3 regions of the Dyadobacter fermentans DSM 18053 genome follow, and region 3 is predicted to be linked to each of the others. Evidence: riboswitches for the same ligand, from Rfam matches in the RefSeq annotation. Region 3 holds a riboswitch; each other region holds the start of a gene.
The links. Region 3 has a riboswitch for cobalamin ahead of DFER_RS26760 (hypothetical protein). Riboswitches for the same ligand answer to the same signal wherever they lie in the genome.
Positions count from the first base shown of each region.

Region 1: another riboswitch for cobalamin. It lies ahead of metE (5-methyltetrahydropteroyltriglutamate--homocysteine S-methyltransferase); the one in region 3 lies ahead of DFER_RS26760 (hypothetical protein).
Region 2: another riboswitch for cobalamin. It lies ahead of DFER_RS00495 (TonB-dependent receptor); the one in region 3 lies ahead of DFER_RS26760 (hypothetical protein).

Region 1 covers NC_013037.1:3,475,740-3,482,071, reverse strand. The annotation lists gene fumC (class II fumarate hydratase) at 1-128, opposite strand, end outside; gene DFER_RS13915 (glucosamine-6-phosphate deaminase) at 276-1,004, shown strand; cobalamin riboswitch at 1,166-1,386, shown strand; gene metE (5-methyltetrahydropteroyltriglutamate--homocysteine S-methyltransferase) at 1,610-3,931, shown strand; gene DFER_RS13905 (acyl-CoA thioesterase) at 4,077-4,460, shown strand; gene DFER_RS13900 (carbamoyltransferase family protein) at 4,792-6,332, shown strand, end outside.
Region 2 covers NC_013037.1:116,050-122,381, forward strand. The annotation lists gene DFER_RS00485 (MbnP family protein) at 1-495, shown strand, start outside; gene DFER_RS00490 (cytochrome-c peroxidase) at 503-1,549, shown strand; cobalamin riboswitch at 1,656-1,905, shown strand; gene DFER_RS00495 (TonB-dependent receptor) at 2,064-4,451, shown strand; gene DFER_RS00500 (hypothetical protein) at 4,455-4,691, shown strand; gene DFER_RS00505 (hypothetical protein) at 4,754-5,194, opposite strand; gene DFER_RS00510 (SGNH/GDSL hydrolase family protein) at 5,191-6,332, opposite strand, start outside.
Region 3 covers NC_013037.1:6,479,033-6,485,364, forward strand. The annotation lists gene DFER_RS26745 (hypothetical protein) at 1-633, shown strand, start outside; gene DFER_RS26750 (CHRD domain-containing protein) at 784-1,632, shown strand; gene DFER_RS26755 (TonB-dependent receptor plug domain-containing protein) at 1,718-3,907, opposite strand; gene DFER_RS26760 (hypothetical protein) at 3,911-4,570, opposite strand; cobalamin riboswitch at 4,674-4,941, opposite strand; cobalamin riboswitch at 5,018-5,172, shown strand; gene DFER_RS26765 (cobyrinic acid a,c-diamide synthase CobB) at 5,342-6,332, shown strand, end outside.

The sequences.
Region 1 (6,332 bases), 3.0 Mb from region 3:
TTCGGCATTTTATTGATATCCTGTGCGATAGGAAAGTTCTGGATCGAGCGTTGCGTCTGGGCGCCCCAGTATACATGGGCAGGCACCTGCACTTCACCCATCGTGTCTTTTTCTATACGGTATTCCATTTTTGAAGTAGAATGATAATGTAAATGAACAATGCGCGGTAAAGTTAGGATCGGCTTTGGAGTTTCCGGCGTTTTTTTTGGATAAATGTTCAGCCGCGTAAAAAGAATGGTTAGATTGGCGGATCAACACCCTAAATCCTGCTTTTCATGACTCCAAAAATCAATATTTACCCGGATTACGCATACATGAGTTCCGCCGCCGCAGGGCGCGTGATCGACCTGATTAACCATAAACCCGATTCGGTGATATGCTTCCCGTCGGGCAGTTCGCCGAAAGGCATGTTCGATTCCCTGGTGACCGCCAACCAGAACGGTCGAGTCGATTTTTCTAAATGCATTTTCGTAGGCCTCGACGAATGGATTGGCCTCGGCGCCGGCGACGACGGCAGCTGCCGCGACCTGCTCGACCGCGATTTCCTGAAACCCATCGGCCTCCGCGAGGACCAGATCGTGTTCTTCGACGGCAAAGCCTTCGACCCCCAGGCCGAATGCGACCGCGTGAACAAGATCGTCGAAAGCCTCGGCGGCCTCGACCTGATCGTCCTCGGCGTAGGCATGAACGGCCACCTCGCGCTCAACGAGCCCGGCACGTCGTGGGACAGTTACGCCCACATTTCCGAGCTCGATCCGGTTACGGTCGAAGTAGGGCAAAAGTATTTCCAGCAGCCCACCGCCCTTACCCGGGGCATTACCGTCGGCATTCGTCACATTCTCGACGCCAGCGCCGCTATCCTGCTGGCCTCCGGCAAAGCGAAGGCATCGGTTATCCAACGGGCGCTCGCATTCCCGGTTTCAAAGGACTTCCCGGCAACGGTTTTGCAGAATCACCTGAATGCAGAGTTCATACTGGATGCCGATGCGGCGGAGTTGATTTAGTAATAGTGAAATCACTTTTCAGACCGCTTTTTCGATCCCAATTCAGATATTTTATCCAGCCGAAACCTTTAATTTCTTCCTACTTCACTGAATTCGCAGGCCCTTTTACCGCTGAATGACGGTTGCGCCTAAATTTGACGCAGTTCTTTGTGAACGCCCGTCAATCGGGATGGTGGTTTTTGCCTTTGGTGCCCTCAGCCAAAATCGAGCAAAACAAAAAGGAACCGTGTGCAATTCACGGGCAGTCGTGCTACTGTAAGTATCCGCTCTGAGCATTCAGGGCCTGTTTTTACCCTCGCGACCCATTGCAGCGCCCCGGCGCGGCGAGAAGGGCGGTGAAAATGATACAAGCCAGGAGACTTGCCATCATCCTCAATGGCTTTTCCCTCACGGATGGGGAGCAGTCAAGTATTGATTTACCCCATTTTTTGGCAGTACCACAGGCTTCCGGCTGGTTCGGGGGGACTGTATCGGTTCGTTTTCGCAGGAAAGCTGCGTGTTGCCGCCATGGAATGAAGTACCGGCCAGCGTCCGCAACAGGCGTTTTTGTCGGGATGGGGGGTGTTTTCACAGGGTTTTTATTAACTCTTTAAACACAAAAAAGTATGTTGTCACACAACCTCGGCTACCCGCGCGTGGGCAGCCACCGCGAACTCAAAAAGGCCAGCGAACAGTTCTGGGTCGGCACTATCGACCGCGATGCATTGCAGAAAGTCGCCCGTAAGCTTCGCCACCAGAACTGGGAAACGCAGCAGAATGCAGGCCTTGGCCTGATCCCTTCCAACGATTTTTCGCTCTACGACCATGTGCTCGACACGTCGCTCATGGTGGGTGCCATTCCCGAGCGTTATCATCAGTTGCTCGACGGCAAATCGAACAAGGAGCTCGACCTTTACTTCGCCATGGCGCGCGGTTATCAGAAGAACGGGCTGGATATCAATGCCCTGGAAATGACCAAATGGTTCGATACCAATTACCATTACCTCGTGCCGGAGTTCGTGAAAGGCCAGCGGTTCAAGCGGTATTCGGAGAAGGTTTTGCTCGAATTTGAAGATGCATTGCATAAAGGCATCGTGACTAAACCCGTGCTGCTGGGGCCGGTTACCTATTTGATTTTGGGTAAAGAAAAGGAAGCTGGTTTCGATCGGATTGATTTGATTGATAGTCTTTTACCTGTTTATATATCTATCCTGAAAGAGCTTTCCGCACGAGGTGCCGAATGGGTGCAGCTCGACGAGCCGGGGCTTGTTCTGGATTTAAATGAAAAAGAAAAGCTTGCCTTCCTGAGCGCATATAGCCAGATCCGGGAAGCACTGCCAAAGCTGCGCATTCTGGTAACGACCTATTTTGGGCCGCTGGAAGATAACCTGGCCATTGCAGCCGCATTGCCGGTGGACGCCTTGCACCTCGACCTGACGCGCGGTGCCGAAACGTTACCTCAAATCCTGGCCGATGAATCATTCGTTTCTTCCACTAAAAAACTTTCGCTGGGCGTGATCGACGGCCGGAATATCTGGAAAAACGATTACCGAAAGTCGCTCGAATGGATTGGGGCTGCGGTAAATGTGCTGGGCGAAGAGCGGGTGTGGGTTGCGCCGTCGTCGTCGCTGCTGCATTGCCCTTATGACCTCGATTTGGAAAAGAATGAAGCGGTGCTCACGCCGGAAATCAAGAACTGGATGGCATTTGCCAAACAGAAGCTGGCGGAAGTCACCACCTTAGCAAGGCTCTCGACGACAGATTATGCGCATGATAGTGCATTTACCGACAACCAAAAAGCGATCGAAAGCCGTCGCAAGTCTGCATTGATCCACAAGCCGGTGGTAAAAGCGAGGGTAAGCGAAGTGCACGAAAGTGATTTCGACCGGCAGAATGCATTCAACATCCGGCAATCCGTTCAACTGGAAAAACTGAAACTGCCGCTATTTCCATCCACGACCATCGGCTCGTTTCCGCAAACGGACGAAGTGAGGCAACTCCGGGCGCAATTCAAAAAAGGTGCGCTGACATTGGAAGAATACGAAACCCGCATTCGTGAGGAGATCGTGGACTCGCTGCGGTGGCAGGAAGAGCTGGGTATTGATGTGCTGGTACACGGCGAGTTCGAACGGAATGATATGGTGGAATATTTCGGCGAGCAGCTTTCGGGATTTGTATTTACCCAAAATGGATGGGTGCAAAGCTATGGCAGTCGCTGCGTGAAGCCGCCCGTCATTTACGGCGACGTGGCGCGCACCGAACCGATGACGGTGCAATGGTCGGCATTCGCGCAGGCCAATTCCCAAAAGCTTGTAAAAGGCATGCTCACGGGCCCGGTAACGATCCTGCAATGGTCGTTTGTGCGGGACGACCAGCCGCGAAAAGACACGACATTTCAGATTGCCCTGGCCATTCGCGACGAGGTGGTGGACCTGGAAAAGGCGGGCATTAAGGTGATCCAGATCGACGAACCGGCCATCCGTGAAGGCCTGCCGCTGCGGAAACATGCCTGGAAATCCTACTTGAAATGGGCCGTGGACGCATTCCGCCTGAGTGCCGCAGGCGTGGCCGACCAGACGCAGATCCACACGCATATGTGCTACTCGGAGTTTAACGACATCATCGAGTCCATCGCCGCCATGGACGCGGATGTGATCACGATCGAAACATCACGCTCGCAAATGGAGCTGCTCGATGCCTTCGCGCAGTTCAACTACCCGAACGAAATAGGCCCTGGCGTGTACGACATTCACTCCCCGCGCGTGCCGTCGGTGGACGAAATGCTGGTGCTGCTCGAAAAGGCCTTGAAGGTAATCCCGGCTCGCAACCTGTGGGTGAATCCCGATTGCGGCCTGAAAACCCGCAAATGGCCCGAAACCGAAGCCGCTTTGCGTAACATGATTTCTGCGGCTAACTTGCTGCGTGAATCGGTCGCAGTGGCCGGGTAGCGACAAGGAATGGTCAGGTGTGGTCAAGCGTGGTCAGGAAAGTCATGAGCTACCTGACTATACCTGACAATACCGACCACTCTTGACCGCACCTGACCGCACCTGACCAAGCCAACCGATAACAATACAACTAACACGTTTCATTTTGACATTAGAAGAAAGAATCTCCGCTTCGGAAACCCACGTTTTTAAAACTGTTTTCCCCAATAACACCAACCATTACGATACGCTTTTCGGCGGCACCGCGTTGTCGATGATGGACGAAGTCGCTTTCATCGCTGCGACCCGCTTTTCAAGATTGAGATGTGTAACTGTTTCATCAGACCGTATCGATTTTACACACCCCATTCCGGCAGGGACGATCATTGAGCTGGTAGGGCGTGTAGAAACCGTCGGAAATACCAGTATGAAGGTCCGTGTGGACATTTTTGTGGAGAAAATGTATGAGGAAAGCCGTGAAAAGGCAGTGACCGGGATTTTCACGTTTGTGGCTCTGGATGAGCATCACAAGCCTACTAAAATCGTCTGAAACGAGATTGCGTATGGCCGGAGAGTGAGCGTGGATTCGCAAGACCTGCGCATGAAATTGTACAATTTATCTTGCGGTACGAATATTGTGTAGCGAAATACTCCCGCTTTCGAAGTTCTTCATAATAAGTGGGTTAGGGCAGGCATTTGCAGCTGAGCTATTAAGATTTTATTATCCTGCGCGTTTATTGGGTTGATTTCGAACCGTTTAATAAAATTGTAAAGGCAAATTGGCCGGGTTGCGGGATTGCGGGGTTACCCAAAATGCTTATCTTGCACGCCTTTTGAACGGTGTAGGTTGAAACTGTACGTATTATTCTAATCAGGTTTTAATGAAAATTTTAGGCATCTCGGCTTTCTATCACGACTCGGCTGCGGCTCTAATCGATAATGGCGAAATTGTCGCCGCAGCACAAGAGGAGCGCTTTACACGAAAAAAGCACGACCCAGGGTTTCCCTCCAATGCAGTTGCCTTTTGCCTAGAATATGGCGGGCTGTCTATCAATGAGCTTGATGCGATCGTCTTCTACGACAAACCGCTCCTGAAATTTGAAAGATTATTAGAGACTTACTATGCCTTCGCACCTAAGGGTGTGCGGTCGTTCCTCACCGCGATGCCGGTCTGGATCAAAGAAAAAATGTTCCTCAAAAGGCTCATTAACGAAGAGCTGGAAAAGCTGGGCTACGACAAAAAGAAGAAAAAAGTGAAGATGCTCTTTCCTGAGCACCACCTTTCGCACGCAGCCAGCGCCTACTACCCGTCCCCGTACGAAAAATCGGCGATCCTTACCATCGACGGCGTGGGCGAATGGGCCACGGCTTCGATCTGCCTCGGTGAAGGAAAAGATATCAGCATTCTCAAAGAACTTCGCTTCCCGCATTCACTCGGGTTGCTTTATTCCGCATTTACCTACTTCCTGGGCTTCCGTGTGAACTCAGGCGAATACAAACTGATGGGGCTTGCACCGTATGGTAACCCAACATCACCGGATATTAAACGTTACGAAGATATTATTCTCAAAGAGCTCATCGATCTGAAAGAAGACGGATCGGTTTGGCTCAACCAGGATTATTTCGATTATGCTACAGGTCTGAAAATGGTCAACGAGCACAAGTGGGAAGCATTGTTCGGATTCAAAACCCGGAGGCCGGAAGATGCGCTCGAAGCCGTGCATTGTAACCTCGGCCTCGCCATCCAGAACATTACCGAAGAAGCGGTTGTGAGAATGGCGAAAGAAGCGAAACGACTCACCGGCGCCGATTACCTGTGTATGGCAGGTGGTGTTGCATTGAACTGTGTATCAAACGGTAAGCTGCAAAAAGCGAACATTTTCAAAGACATTTTCATTCAGCCTGCTGCCGGTGATGCCGGTGGGGCGCTAGGTGCCGCGCAGGCTGCCTATCACATCTATTACGGGCAGGAAAGAACAGTCACCTGGAAGGCCGATGCCATGCGCGGTTCCTATCTCGGACCGACGTTCTCCGACCTCGATGTGGCATTGACTGCTAAGAAATATAAGGCCGTTTACACCCATTACGAAAACTTCAAAGACCTCACGCAGGAAGCGGCAAGGCTTCTTTCCGAAGGCAATGTGGTAGGCTGGGTGCAAGGCCGGATGGAATTCGGGCCGCGCGCATTGGGCGGACGAAGCATTTTGGGCGATCCTCGGAATGCCGAAATGCAGAAAAAGCTGAACCTTAAGATCAAATACCGCGAGTCGTTCCGGCCGTTTGCACCGTCGGTACTAGCCGAGGATTGCTCCGATTACTTTGATTATGAGGGTATTTCTCCTTACATGCTGCTCGTTCACCCGGTGGCGGAAGGCCGCAGAAAGCCGGTCCCTGCGAACTACGGCTCGCTGGATTTGCGCGA
Region 2 (6,332 bases), 600 kb from region 3:
TCCGGCACGATCAACGACAGCACGCTGTATCCGGCCAAAAAGCGTGAGACGATCAAATTCCGCGACATTCCGGCCGCAGAATACAAAAGCATCAAGTTTTCCATCGGTGTGGATGCCCAGCACAATGATAACCTCAGCCTGACCGGCGGGGAGTTGAGCATTGCCAATGGCATGAGCAACATCGCCTGGATGTGGCATTCGAGCTATATTTTCTCATCGGTGGGCGGTACCATGAAGCAAGGCGCCACAACCAAAGAGTTTCTGGCGGAAACCGGCCTGAATGCGAACTACAAAACGCTGACCATAGACCTGCCCGCCGCGGTGAATTCCGCTTCCACCAGGGGCGTAACGCTGAACCTGGACGTGACCAAAATTTTTGACGGCATTGACGTTTCGCAAAACCCGAAGATCAATGCGATGACCGCCGCACTGATGTCTACCGTGGCGACCAACTACGCGACCAAAGCGATTGCATTCAGCAAAGAGAATAAATAGACTCGTGATGCGGTTGGTCAAACTGGGCTGGTTTTGCATTGTCTTGCTAATCTCCTCGTGTGACAAGGATACGGTGGCACCTGCGGAAAACGCGTATGCGTTCGAGGTGCCGCCGCATTTCCCTGTTCCTGTTCCGGATGCGCATAATCCTATGACTGAGGCCGGCATCCGGCTGGGCAGGCAGCTATTCTATGACCGGCGCTTGTCGGCCAACAACAAGGTTTCCTGCGCAAGCTGTCACGATCCCGCCAAGGCATTCAGCGACGGGGTCGCGCTTAGCACATCAGGCGTGTCGGACACGCAGTTGCTGCGGCATGCACCGGCGCTGTTCAATCTGGCCTGGGCGACCAACGGCCTTTTCTGGGACGGCGGCTCGACTAACCTGGAATCGCAGGCGTTCGGGCCGCTCACCGCCCATGACGAAATGGCCCAGGATTTGTACGAACTGGTGGATGAACTCAATGCGGATGCGTCGTACGTGAAGGGTTTCCAGGAGGCTTTTTCGGCAGGCATAACCTCGCAGAATGTGGCCAAAGCGCTCGCGCAGTTCCAGCGCTCACTCGTTTCGGCGACTTCGCGGTACGACGATTTCCGGCTAGGACGCAACGGCGCAGTGCTCACTCCGGAAGAAATGTCGGGCTTGGCGCTGGTCCGGCAGCATTGCCAGGGATGCCATTCCGGCGAGCTTTTCACGGACAACGGCTACCACAACAACGGGCTCGACAGCCGTTTCGACAACCAGGATCACGAGGGAATCTTCATGGGCCGCTACCGGATCAGCTACGACGAGGGTGATTTGGGCAAATTCAAAACGCCGTCGCTTCGCAATGTAACGCTCACAGCACCCTACATGCACGACGGCCGCATACCCACGCTCGAAAAGGTGCTCGACCATTATTCAAACGGCATCCAGCATTCGGCCACGCTCGATGGCCGCATCCCGCAGCAGGGCTTCGCATTCAGTGCTGTCCAGAAGACCCAGATCATCGCCTTTCTGGCAACATTGACAGACGAGCGGTTCGTAAGCAACCCCGCGCATCAGAAACCACATTAGCCTGGCGGGCGGCCAGCAAAAATGTAAACTTGTCAGTAATCATGAAAGCATGGTGGTGATTGCCACCGTGCTTTTTATCTTTACACCCTTAAAAAGTTCTTTTCTTTCATTTTCCATCGGGAAAGGTTTTGCTAAGTAGCAGATTAATAGGGAATCGTGTGCAATTCACGAGCTGTCGCGCAACTGTAAGTAACACTTCAAGTTTATATCGGTTATATCCACTGGAGATAACTGACTGATTTTTGAATAAATGAATAGTATTTAAATTATTCACTCATTCAAAATTCAATCATTGCTCTGGGAAGGATGATATAAATGTTACAAGTCAGGAGACCTGCCTTTTCACGTTGTCGACGCTTTCGCGGAATAAAGTATGTCGGTCTGGATCTGTTGTGTCTGATGGTTTTGGTATCACAAAACCACTACGCCCCTGCGTGACCGTTCCCCGTTGTTCCAAGAAAGCTTCCTGAAATACTGCAAGAGACTTTAACTCATCTAACCATCAGTTAAAAGTATGCAAACATCTACATTCTGCTGCTCGCGGACTAGCGGCAGGGAGGCGAAAAATTCATTTTTACTACTCATTTCATTCGCCCTGTTATGGTGTTCATTTCCCAGTTTCGGCGCTGCGCCGGGGCGGGTGACAGGCTCCATTCAAAGCGAAAAAGGCGATGCTATTGCCGGGATCAGCGTGCGGCTGGAAGGCACCAGCTATGCGGCCGTAACCGACGCGGACGGCCGGTTTGACATTAAAAACGTCCAGGCAGGAAGCTACACGCTCGTTGCCACCGGCGTGGGCCATGAGGCAAAAAAGCAAAATATCGTTCTCAAAGATGGCCAGGCGCTGGAATTGAATTACAAACTCAATACCAGCACCAACGAGCTTTCCGAGGTCGTGATCAGTACCGCGCGGCGCCAGGCTTATTCGGGCATTAACAAAATCGACGTCCCGCTGCGCGATATGCCCATCACCACTTCCACCATATCGGCAAAAACGATCGAACAGCGCGGTATCGACGATTTGGGCGAGGCCATGAAAAATACGACAGGCGTGCGGGCCAACAACACCTACGGCGGCTTTCAGCATTTTACAATCCGCGGTTTTTCCAACTTCGTGCTTTTGGTGGATGGCGTGCGCGATGAGCGGCACAACATTTCCACCAGCGCGCCGAACACGAACCTGGCCAATGTGGAATCCATAGAAATACTGAAAGGGCCGGCTTCCGTGCTGTTTGGACATTCGGCATTGGGCGGCATTATCAATATCGTCAGAAAAAGGCCCACTGCGGGCTTTAAGGCGGACTTTTCGGCTAGTTATGGCAGCTTTAATACAAGAAGAATCCGTGCCGGTGCGGGCGGGGCAATCAGCGATAAGCTGCGCTACCGCGTGGATTTCGGCATGTCGGACACCGACGGCTTCCGGCATTCGGGGTCAAATACCAACAATGGCTACCTGGCATTGGAATACACGCCGACGGACAAAGATCAGTTCTACCTGACCATCGGGGCCAACAAAGACATTTACGATACCGACGCAGGTATTCCTGTGCTCGAAGGCAGCAAAGCAGCTCCGGGCATGAATGTAAATACCCGCTACAACGACCCGCAGGATTTTCTCAAACACACCCGCTATGATTTCCAGTTGAAGTACACGCGTCAGTTGGCGAGTAACCTCAAACTGTCGAACCAGCTTTCTTACTACGACGATAATATCGACTATTTCTCGACCGAGGAGCTGACCTTTACCCCGGGGATGGATTCGTTGCAGCGCTCGTTTCCGTTCTATTTCAACCACCTTACCAAGCCGTGGCAAAACCAATTGGAACTGACCTGGGATTTTAGTACCGGTCCGATCGAGCACAAGCTGCTGGCAGGATATTCGGTGAGTATTCTGGATAGAAAAACGTATAACGGCGATGTTTTTGGCCCGGCCCTGAATGCGACCATTCCTATCAGTAACCCGATCCTGAACCAAGGTTATCTGACGCATAACGATCTGAATTACCGGGCAACAATGGAAAATGTCCACGGTATTTACGTGCAGGATTTTATCCCTTTCTCAGACAAACTGAAAGGACTTGCGGGTCTTCGCTATGATATTTTCAACGGCACCTATTACACCGATAAAGTAGATAACAACCGCAATGTAACCGAGCACGGCGCAGAATCGACGATCTCCAAATCCGCATTGACCTACCGATTGGGGCTGGTGTATCAGCCGGTGGAGCCGCTGTCGGTTTACGGTTCGTTCTCCACTTATTTCAAACCTGCACGACGCGTGGCGCCGAACGGCGAGACTTTCGATCCCGAAACAGGTTACCAGGGTGAAATCGGAAGCCGATTCGAGCTTTCACGGAAATGGGCGGCTAACCTGGCATTCTATTACATGCGCAAGAATAACCAGCTCGAAGCGCTTGCTGGTGGCATTTACAGGCGGATCGGCTCGGCGGAGTCCAAGGGCGTTGAGCTGGAAGTGAATGGAAACTTGCTGCCCGGGCTCGACGTGAGAGCGGGATACACATTTTCCAAAGCAGAAATCCTTCCTTACTCGCCCGGTGAGGCTACCAATGCCCTGGCAGGGAAAACGGTGGCTTTTGCTCCCAAAAACTTGCTGAATGCCTGGGTGAACTATGAAGTGCAGCAGGGTGCTGTAAAAGGACTGAGCCTGAGTGCCGGTGCCAACTATATGGATGAGACTTTCACAAACAGTTCCAACAGCTACGTGCTGCCCGCCTACACCGTTTTCGATGCGGCGCTGGGATACCGGATTGGGAAAATTGGTTTAAGATTGAATGTCAATAACCTCTTCAACGAAAAATATTTCGCGAATGCCATTTTCGCAAACCAGTTCTCGGCCGGCCCGACCAGAAATTTCCTCGTAACGGTGCGGTATAGCCTTTAATGCATGAAAACCAACGTTAAAGTGTTTCTGCTGGTACACCGCTATCTGGGATTCGCATTGAGTTTACTTTTCGCGATCTGGTTTCTGTCCGTATTCGCGATGATGTACGTGCGCTACCCGATCATGCGCCAGCACGAGAAATTGCAGCATTTGCCGCCTGTCGATTTACAGGCCTGCAAATTGAATTTAAATGAAGTATTAACAGTGGCCGGCGTGAACGACACGCTGATCGGTGGATAGAGCGTGAGCTGCACCGGATTGGTACTCACGTGGAAATCAGTAACACGAACCGTCAAAAAACGCTAAGGCATGCGCTGAATGTTTGTCAAATGCACGAAATAGCCGTAATTGCTTCGCATGACGGGGGAGGTGATTGCGCCGTAGCATTGCTTGCGCCGATAGGAAACCAATATCCGCAGCCCCTGTTTCTGGTATTCTTCCGGTACCGATAATGAAGTAACGCACGGCACGAGTATGTTCGGGCCTGCGGCGTGGCTGGTTCGCTCGAAATCAGCCGGATCTGTGCTTAATATATACATGTCCGGGCCCTGGTAACCATTGGGGTTATTGCCTTCGAGCAGCACCACCACTGCTTCTTTGTCCTTGATGGCTTCGTCTGCGATGGCTCCGTTGCAATCACATGCCTTGTTTTGTTCGGCGGGATCGTCAGATGTACAGTTGGTGAGTGCGAAAAGCAGCGCCGGTGCCACCAGTCGCCAGGGTAATGTTCTGAAATAATTCATGGCCTTTGAAGTTTGGTTGATTGCTTATTCATCCACCCGTTTGTGCGTATAAATGTAGCTAACGCTTCACCGATTTTCCTGTGCCCGCGCGCGTTGATGTGGTCGTCGATGGTAAAATAGTATTTTGTATCGAGAAGTGGATGGATATTGATGAAATGCACATTCTCCATCGGATGGTGCGCCTGGTACGTCTGGAATTCCTTCACGATCGGGAAATTATACACCCCAAGGTCGAAAACGACGATCGGGCCATGATACCGTTCCCGGATCCGGTTCAGGTAGGGAAAAAAGGCTTGTGCATGTTCTGGCTGACGTATTAGGCTGCCGGTTTTGACGTCCGCGGCAATGGCAGCCGGGGCGGGGGACTTTTTCAGCGCCTCGGCAATCAGCCAGCGAATGGTTATGTAAATGCCTTTGAATGGAAAATAGATTTTGCTGATCGTATTCTGCTTTTCAGCCACCTCAAACCCGAACGCGTCGATGCTCGATTTCTGGTCTTTTACGAGGTTTGCTTTGTTTTCGTCGAGGTCGTTGTCACAATATTGGATGATGAGCAGTTTGCAGGAGTCCAGGTTCAGCTCGTTGAGGAGTTTGGTTTCGCGGTAGGTGCCGTAGGAGGTCACGCCGGTATTCAATACATTGATTTTGAGTTGTTTTTCAATCACTTCCGAGAAACGCTCTTCGTGCTCCACGCCCCAGCCCATGGCATGGGAGTCGCCCAGCACGACGATTTTAGGATGGCGCAAGCTGGCTTCGTCGTCGCGCACACCGGCAGAATTCGTTTTAACTTCCACATCGAATTCCGGGTTGGTGAACCGGCCCGTGATTTGCGGCCGGAACCGGTAAGTAAGCAGCGAATCGTATCGCGAGAGCTCGGAGTTGAAATTGGTCGTGTTTTTAAATGAACCCGCATATTGCTGCCTTATCCAGTAATAATAGCTGTCCGAAAAAGGCGCATACTTTTGAAATGCGGCCATATACCACACGCTTCCTGCCAATGCTATTTCCATGACAGTGAAAATGCCCAGCAGAATGACCAGCCGTTTCTTTTTGCCATTGCAAAACGACCAGAGCATGATGACGAGGCCAATCGGGAACAGAAAAAAGTAAACGGGGAAAATAGTGGAATGCCTGACGA
Region 3 (6,332 bases):
TTGTACTTGTTCGTGCTTTCTTTCCCCACATTTTACTACGGTACGATCGGTTACGTTGATTCGGGCGTTCTGCTGATGATTTTTGCGGGGACTTATGCTATTTATAAGGAAAAACACGCGCTTTTCCTGCTCAGCATCTTTCTGGGGACCATCGCGAAGGAAGGCATTGTGCTGCTGATCCCCGTCGCGATGGCTTATGCATTTGCCCGGAAAAACTATCGCTGGTACTTTTCGGCGGCTGCGGGGATGGTCGTATACCTGCTGGCGTGGGGGCTCGTGAAACGGTACATTCCCAACGGGCATGGCGATACGCCGGTGCTCTTCTGGCAGCCGATCACCTGGCGAATCATCTCTAATTTCACCCGTCCGAATGCTTACATCAGCTCAATCCTGAGCTTCGGGATTCCCGGAGCGATGTGCTGCTACTACCTGTACCGGTTCGGCGGGGCGGTAAAAAGTGCCTGGAAAGACGAGCTTCCGCTCTGGGTAGGCACAATAGGAGGATACCTGCTGTGGTTTTACACACTTTTCTCCGCCCATACCGACGGCCGTTTCTTCTGGATCGCCTACTGCTTTCCGATAGCCCTGGCCATGCTCTGGTGGCGGCGTTTCGGTCCGCCTTACAAGGCGTAGGTCGCAAGCGGGCCTATTGGGTTGAGGTTTGCTGTTACTACTTCATTCTTAACGTTTTATTGATGCGGATACGGTGAAAAGTCTGCATAAATAATTGTAATTTTAGATGAATAGTTTAGCTAAATCTTCTAACTCAACCCAACAAGCCAAATGATGAAAATTCTATGCAAGTTTGGACTGGTATGGCTGTTCGTCGCGCTGTGCGCGGCATGTGACGACCATGAGACGCCGCAGGATGTTGTCATGCAGAAAGGTTTACCGCTGAGTGGTTCCCAAGAGTTTCCGGCGAAGCAAACGCAGGCGACAGGATGGGCCGATGTTTCGTATAATAAAACCACGCACATGCTCACGTTCACGCTCAACTGGGCCAACCTCACGGATGTTCCCACAGGCGCGCACATTCATGGAACGGCGGCGCGAGGGAGTAATGCGGGAATCAAATTCGATTTTTTTGCCGCTGTTCCAAGGACAACAACCGGCTCCTACTCATCATCGGTGCCTGTGGACGGAACAAGCCTCAATGAAAGCGATCTGCTGAACGGGCTTTACTATTTCAACATCCACACATCCGTAAATCCCGGCGGCGAGATCAGAGGTCAGATTGAGTTCTACGACCAGCCTCACGTCGTGGTCAAAAAAGGTATTCCGCTGACGGGCTTGCAGCAAGTGCCGCCGGTGTCGACCGTTTCGTGGGGTACGGTGGATGTGATGTATAACAAATCGACCCATTTGCTGAGCTATTTTATCAAATGGCAGGATCTGACGGCCACACCTACCGGCGCGCACATTCACGGAACAGCCACCAGAGGTGCCAATGCAGGCATCCAGCACGACTTTTTTACCAATTTCCCGAAAACTCGTTCCGGTGAATATTCCAATTCGGTGATGGTGGACGGTGTGAAAATCAAGGAAGCAGAGTTGCTCAATGGACTGTACTACTTCAATATCCACAACATCATTCATCCAGCGGGCGAAATCCGCGGGCAAATTGAGTTCTGATATCATTAGCCCATTACCAAACGATCCCACCCTGTATCACGGGGCGGGATCGTTTGGTTTTAGCACGCGGATGCAGAAGTAGATATCAGAAATTCTTCATATACCGAACCGACAATGCCCGGCCCGGCAGGTTGTAGCCGCGTTTTTCGTAGTAATTCTCGTCGGTCACATTGTTCAGTTTCAATGCGATGGTGTGGCCGCCGGTAATCCGGAACTGAGCCACGAAATCGAGCACCATGTATTGCGGATATTCGATTTCCGGGTTGATAGGATCGGTGTAGTCGATGTCCTTTCTTGTTCCCACCGATCTGCCCGAAAGCCGCAGTTGCAGCCACTTCATATTATCGTAAGCGAGGCCGAAGTTAAAGGTATTCCGGGCCACATTCTGAATGTCGCGCCGAATCCCGGATGCATCCGTGCTCACGATCAGCTCCTTTGCCTTGATAATTGAATTGCCGTTCCAGAATGCCCTTAATGAATAGCGATAGTCGGCTTTTGCACCAAAATCGTACGACAGTTCCGTTTCGAGACCGGTAATTTCCGCGTCGGCAGCATTCACGAACGAAGCGCGGGAGGTAATGACGTCGCCGTTTTCCAGCGGCTCATTCACGACGGTGATGATCTTGGCAATGCGGTTATTGACTTTGGTTTGATAAAACGTCGCGCTGGCCGCGAAGCCGGATTTCGGTTTGTTGAAATCAAGCCCTAAGTCCCAGCTCAGGCTGCTCTCATTCTTCAAATCGGGATTTCCTGCTGTGACGGCAATGCGGCCTTTCGAATCGCGCACTTCATTATAGCCGGCCACGCTGTACGCGTCGGTGGTCACGAATGCGCGGCCGATATTCGCCTTCACGCGCAGCGATGGGCGTAACGCGTACGTAACCCCCAGGCTCGGGCTGGTGAACGGGGTTGTTTTCTTACCGGCTTTGTAGCTGGGCAGCAGCGGCGTTTCGCGCACGTCGAACGTGATATGATCCAGCCGAATGCCCGGTTGCAGGGTAAGGTTACCGATATTCAGCAGGGCTTGTCCGAAGAATGCGCTCGAAATCAGCGCATATTCCGGCTGCGTCGGGGCACGTTCGGTGGTGTCGTTGGTCCAGCGGCGGCTGTTGGTGGACGCTTGCAGGTAGTCGTAGCCCAATATCACCGAATGCCGGCCCAGGTTCCAGACATCCTTCACCTGCACGCCTTTCCATGCATTGTGGCCCTGCGCCGATTGGAACGGTATTACCCGCTTGCCTGAGACGTTTTGTGTGTAGTTCCGGGTGTTTTCTTCCGAAGCATAAACCTTTACGCTCGGGCTGTGCTGCCCGATCTGGCCCGTCAATGCAACGTCCAGCGCCTGGCGGTCCACATCTTTGGTGCTGGCTTCCGTACTGCCCGACGACAGTTCGCCCGGCGACTCCACATCCCCGGCCTGGAACCGCTCGCCGCGCGCATCCACACGCCAGCGGTCGCTAAGCTGATAGCCCAGCCGCAGCGATCCCGAGAAATAATGCAGTTTCGTGAATGGCCGCCGGTCGCCGTCACCGGTCGTTTCGTCGGTTTCCACGACAGGGCGGTCGGTGTAGTTTTTCTGCGCGTGTTGATAGCCAAATGCATTCCGCAGCCAGTTATCATCCCCGATTTTATAATCTTTCGACCTTTCCAGATAGCTGAAAATCAGATCATAGTCGAGTTTAGATGTGATATTGCCGCCGGTATTGACCCCCGCCTGCACGGTTTTAAAACTGCCGTATTCCAGGAACGCATTGCCGGAAGGAGCGCCTTTGGAGCGTTTAGTGATGACGTTGATCACCCCGCCCATTGCCTGCGAGCCGTAAAGCGACGACGCCGGGCCTTTCAGCACTTCAATCCGCTCAATGCCATTCAAATTGATCTGCGAAAGATTGGTGGCCCCCGCGGGGCGGCCGTCTATCAGCAGCAGCGTGCGCTGGTTCAGACCGGAAAATTGCGGCCGAAAACCGCGGATGCCGATGCCGGAAGAGAGGTTGGGATACTGGATCACATCTACTGCCGCGGTCTTCCTGACGATGTCGGTGAGGTCATTCGCGGGCGTCATTTGGACATCTTCCCTGGAAATAAGGTCGAGCTTCTGCGCGATCTTTTCTTTTTTGGTTTCAAAGCGTGTGGCCGTCACCACCACCGCATCAAGCGTTTTGCGGCCGGTTGAATCGGCAGCCGTTTCTTGCGCGGAAACAATGGAAGTGACTAAAAATGAGAGCAATAGTCCGCCCGCGGAAATGCGGGCCGTCTGGTAAAATAGGGTATGCATTGATTAGGATTGAAATGATTCAAAAAGTGTTGCGGCACCGATAAAGATCGAAAATGCGCCGACGAGGTAGTTCACCACCATCAGAAAACGCTCACGTTTTCCCGCAAACCGACCGACCGAAAAAGCAAAGAAATAGCCATAGGCGGACATCGAAAGGATAATCCCGACGCTTTGCAGGACGATAATCCACACAGCCGTGGTGGCATCCCGCGCCGCCAGCGTAAGCGCCACGGCACAAGCACCGCCGGTCCCGGCCAGGCCATGAACCATTCCCACCCAGAACGAACGGCTAACCTTGCCCTCCTGGACAGTGGCAGCGGGCTTTTGCGTCCGGAAATTCCGACGGATCGCCAGAATGCCCAACCAGATCATCAGCGGGCCTACGAGCAACTCCACCTGATCGGCCACTTGCAGGGATAGCGTGGATTTGAGCAAAAGCACCAGCACGGCAAACGAAATGAGCGTAACCGAATGCCCGAGCGCCCAATGCGACGACCGCCAGATGAGTTTCCACCGGAGGGCCGCGCTCGGCCGGGCTGTGCCCCGCCGGTCCGGACCTTCACTTTCTTCTGTGGCAAGAACCGAAACCGCGGCCATGTGGTCGGGCTCGAAGGAATGCTGCACGCCAAGCAGCAACGAGTCAATTAGCAGATACTGAATCATTTGGATTTCCGCATAAATTAGAAAATAACTTATGGGAGAATGCAGGGAAGAGCGAAGCCGCCATGCAGCCCGCCGTTTCCTCTTGCCTTTCTTCCCGAAAGCAAAACCGGAACATTCAACGGCAGGTCTTCTGGCTCGTTCAACTCTTGCGCCTTCCCGGGGGAATGATTGAATGACTGAATGATTGAATGACCGAATAAATTCTATTCAATCATTCAATCATTCAGTCATTCGATCATTCAAATTTCGATCCCAGTGACATCAGACAAGAGCATCGTTAGTGAACTTACAGCAGCGGGTACTGCTCCGGATTTGCACCGGATTCCCTTTTAATCACGCCGGAGGCGCGAACCAATGAATGTTGCAAAGCTAGGTGTTTTTGTCGGAGATAAGCCAGAAAAATACCCGAATACCGTTACCTTTACGGCACAAAAAGTTCTTTAACATACTTCTCCAACAGGAAATGGTACTGCGTATCAACGCATTACGGGGGAATCGTCGGGGCCACCCATGTGGTGGAAATCACGAGCTGTCGCGCAACTGTAAAGGGTTATCGATTCGATGACCTAAGCCAGAACACCCATCCTTTCCTTGTTGACAATGCTTTCGCGGTATGAAGCAGGGTCTCGTTTGGATATTCATCGGATTTTCGCCCGCCCCGGCAATCCGACGATCACCGGGTAACATCTCGTCCCGGGGAATGCCTTTCTGTTTTCTTTACTATCGAATGCGTTTGAAGTTGTCCATACTTTGAATTCAGCGATGGTGAATATGTCTGTTTCAAAATCCAGTTTCCTGATCTCTGCTCCGTCGAGCAACTCGGGCAAGACCACGCTGACGCTGGGATTGCTGCGGGCATTGCGCGACCGTGGGTTTGGTGTGCAGCCGTTCAAATGCGGGCCCGATTATATCGATACCATCCACCATACCAATGCCGCCGGCCGGCCGGGCGTGAACCTGGATACGTTCATGGCTTCGGAGGCGCACATGCGGGCGGTATACGCGCATTATGCCTCGCAGGCGGACGTGAGCGTGGCCGAGGGCGTGATGGGGCTTTTCGATGGGGCCGACAAGATGAAAGGCAGCAGCGCGGAAATAGCGACGTTGCTCGATATTCCGGTGGTGCTGGTGATTAATGCGCAGTCGATGGCCTATTCCGCGGCGCCGCTCATTTACGGGCTGAAAAATTTCCATGCGGGCATTCGGGTCGTAGGCGCGATCTTCAATTTTGTGGGTACGGAATCGCATTACCGGTTTTTGCAGGATGCCTGCGCCGATGCTGGTGTGGAAGCCCTTGGCTACCTGCCCAGGAACGAGGCGCTGCATATTCCTTCGCGGCATCTGGGCCTGCGTATTTCCACCGAAACCAATTACGAACAAATTATCCGGCGGCTGGCGGAAGTTATCCCGCAGACGGTGGATCTTGATCGTTTGCTTGAAATCACTTCCAGTAAGCATTCAAGTGACGATGCAGGAGCACTGTCCGTTCAGGAAAAGATTTTAAATATTGAAAATCAAACTATTGCATGGCCGCGTCAGTCCCCGAAACTCCGCATTACAATTGCACGGGACGAGGCATTCTCTTTCCTATACCATCAGAATGTGGAAACGCTGCGGGCATTTGGCGACGTGCAATGGTTCAGCCCGGTGCATGACGCCGGTTTACCCGAAACCGACCTGCTTTACCTGCCCGGAGGCTATCCCGAACTGTTTGCGGAACAATTGTCGGGCAACCAGTCCATGCGCGATAGCATACGCCAGT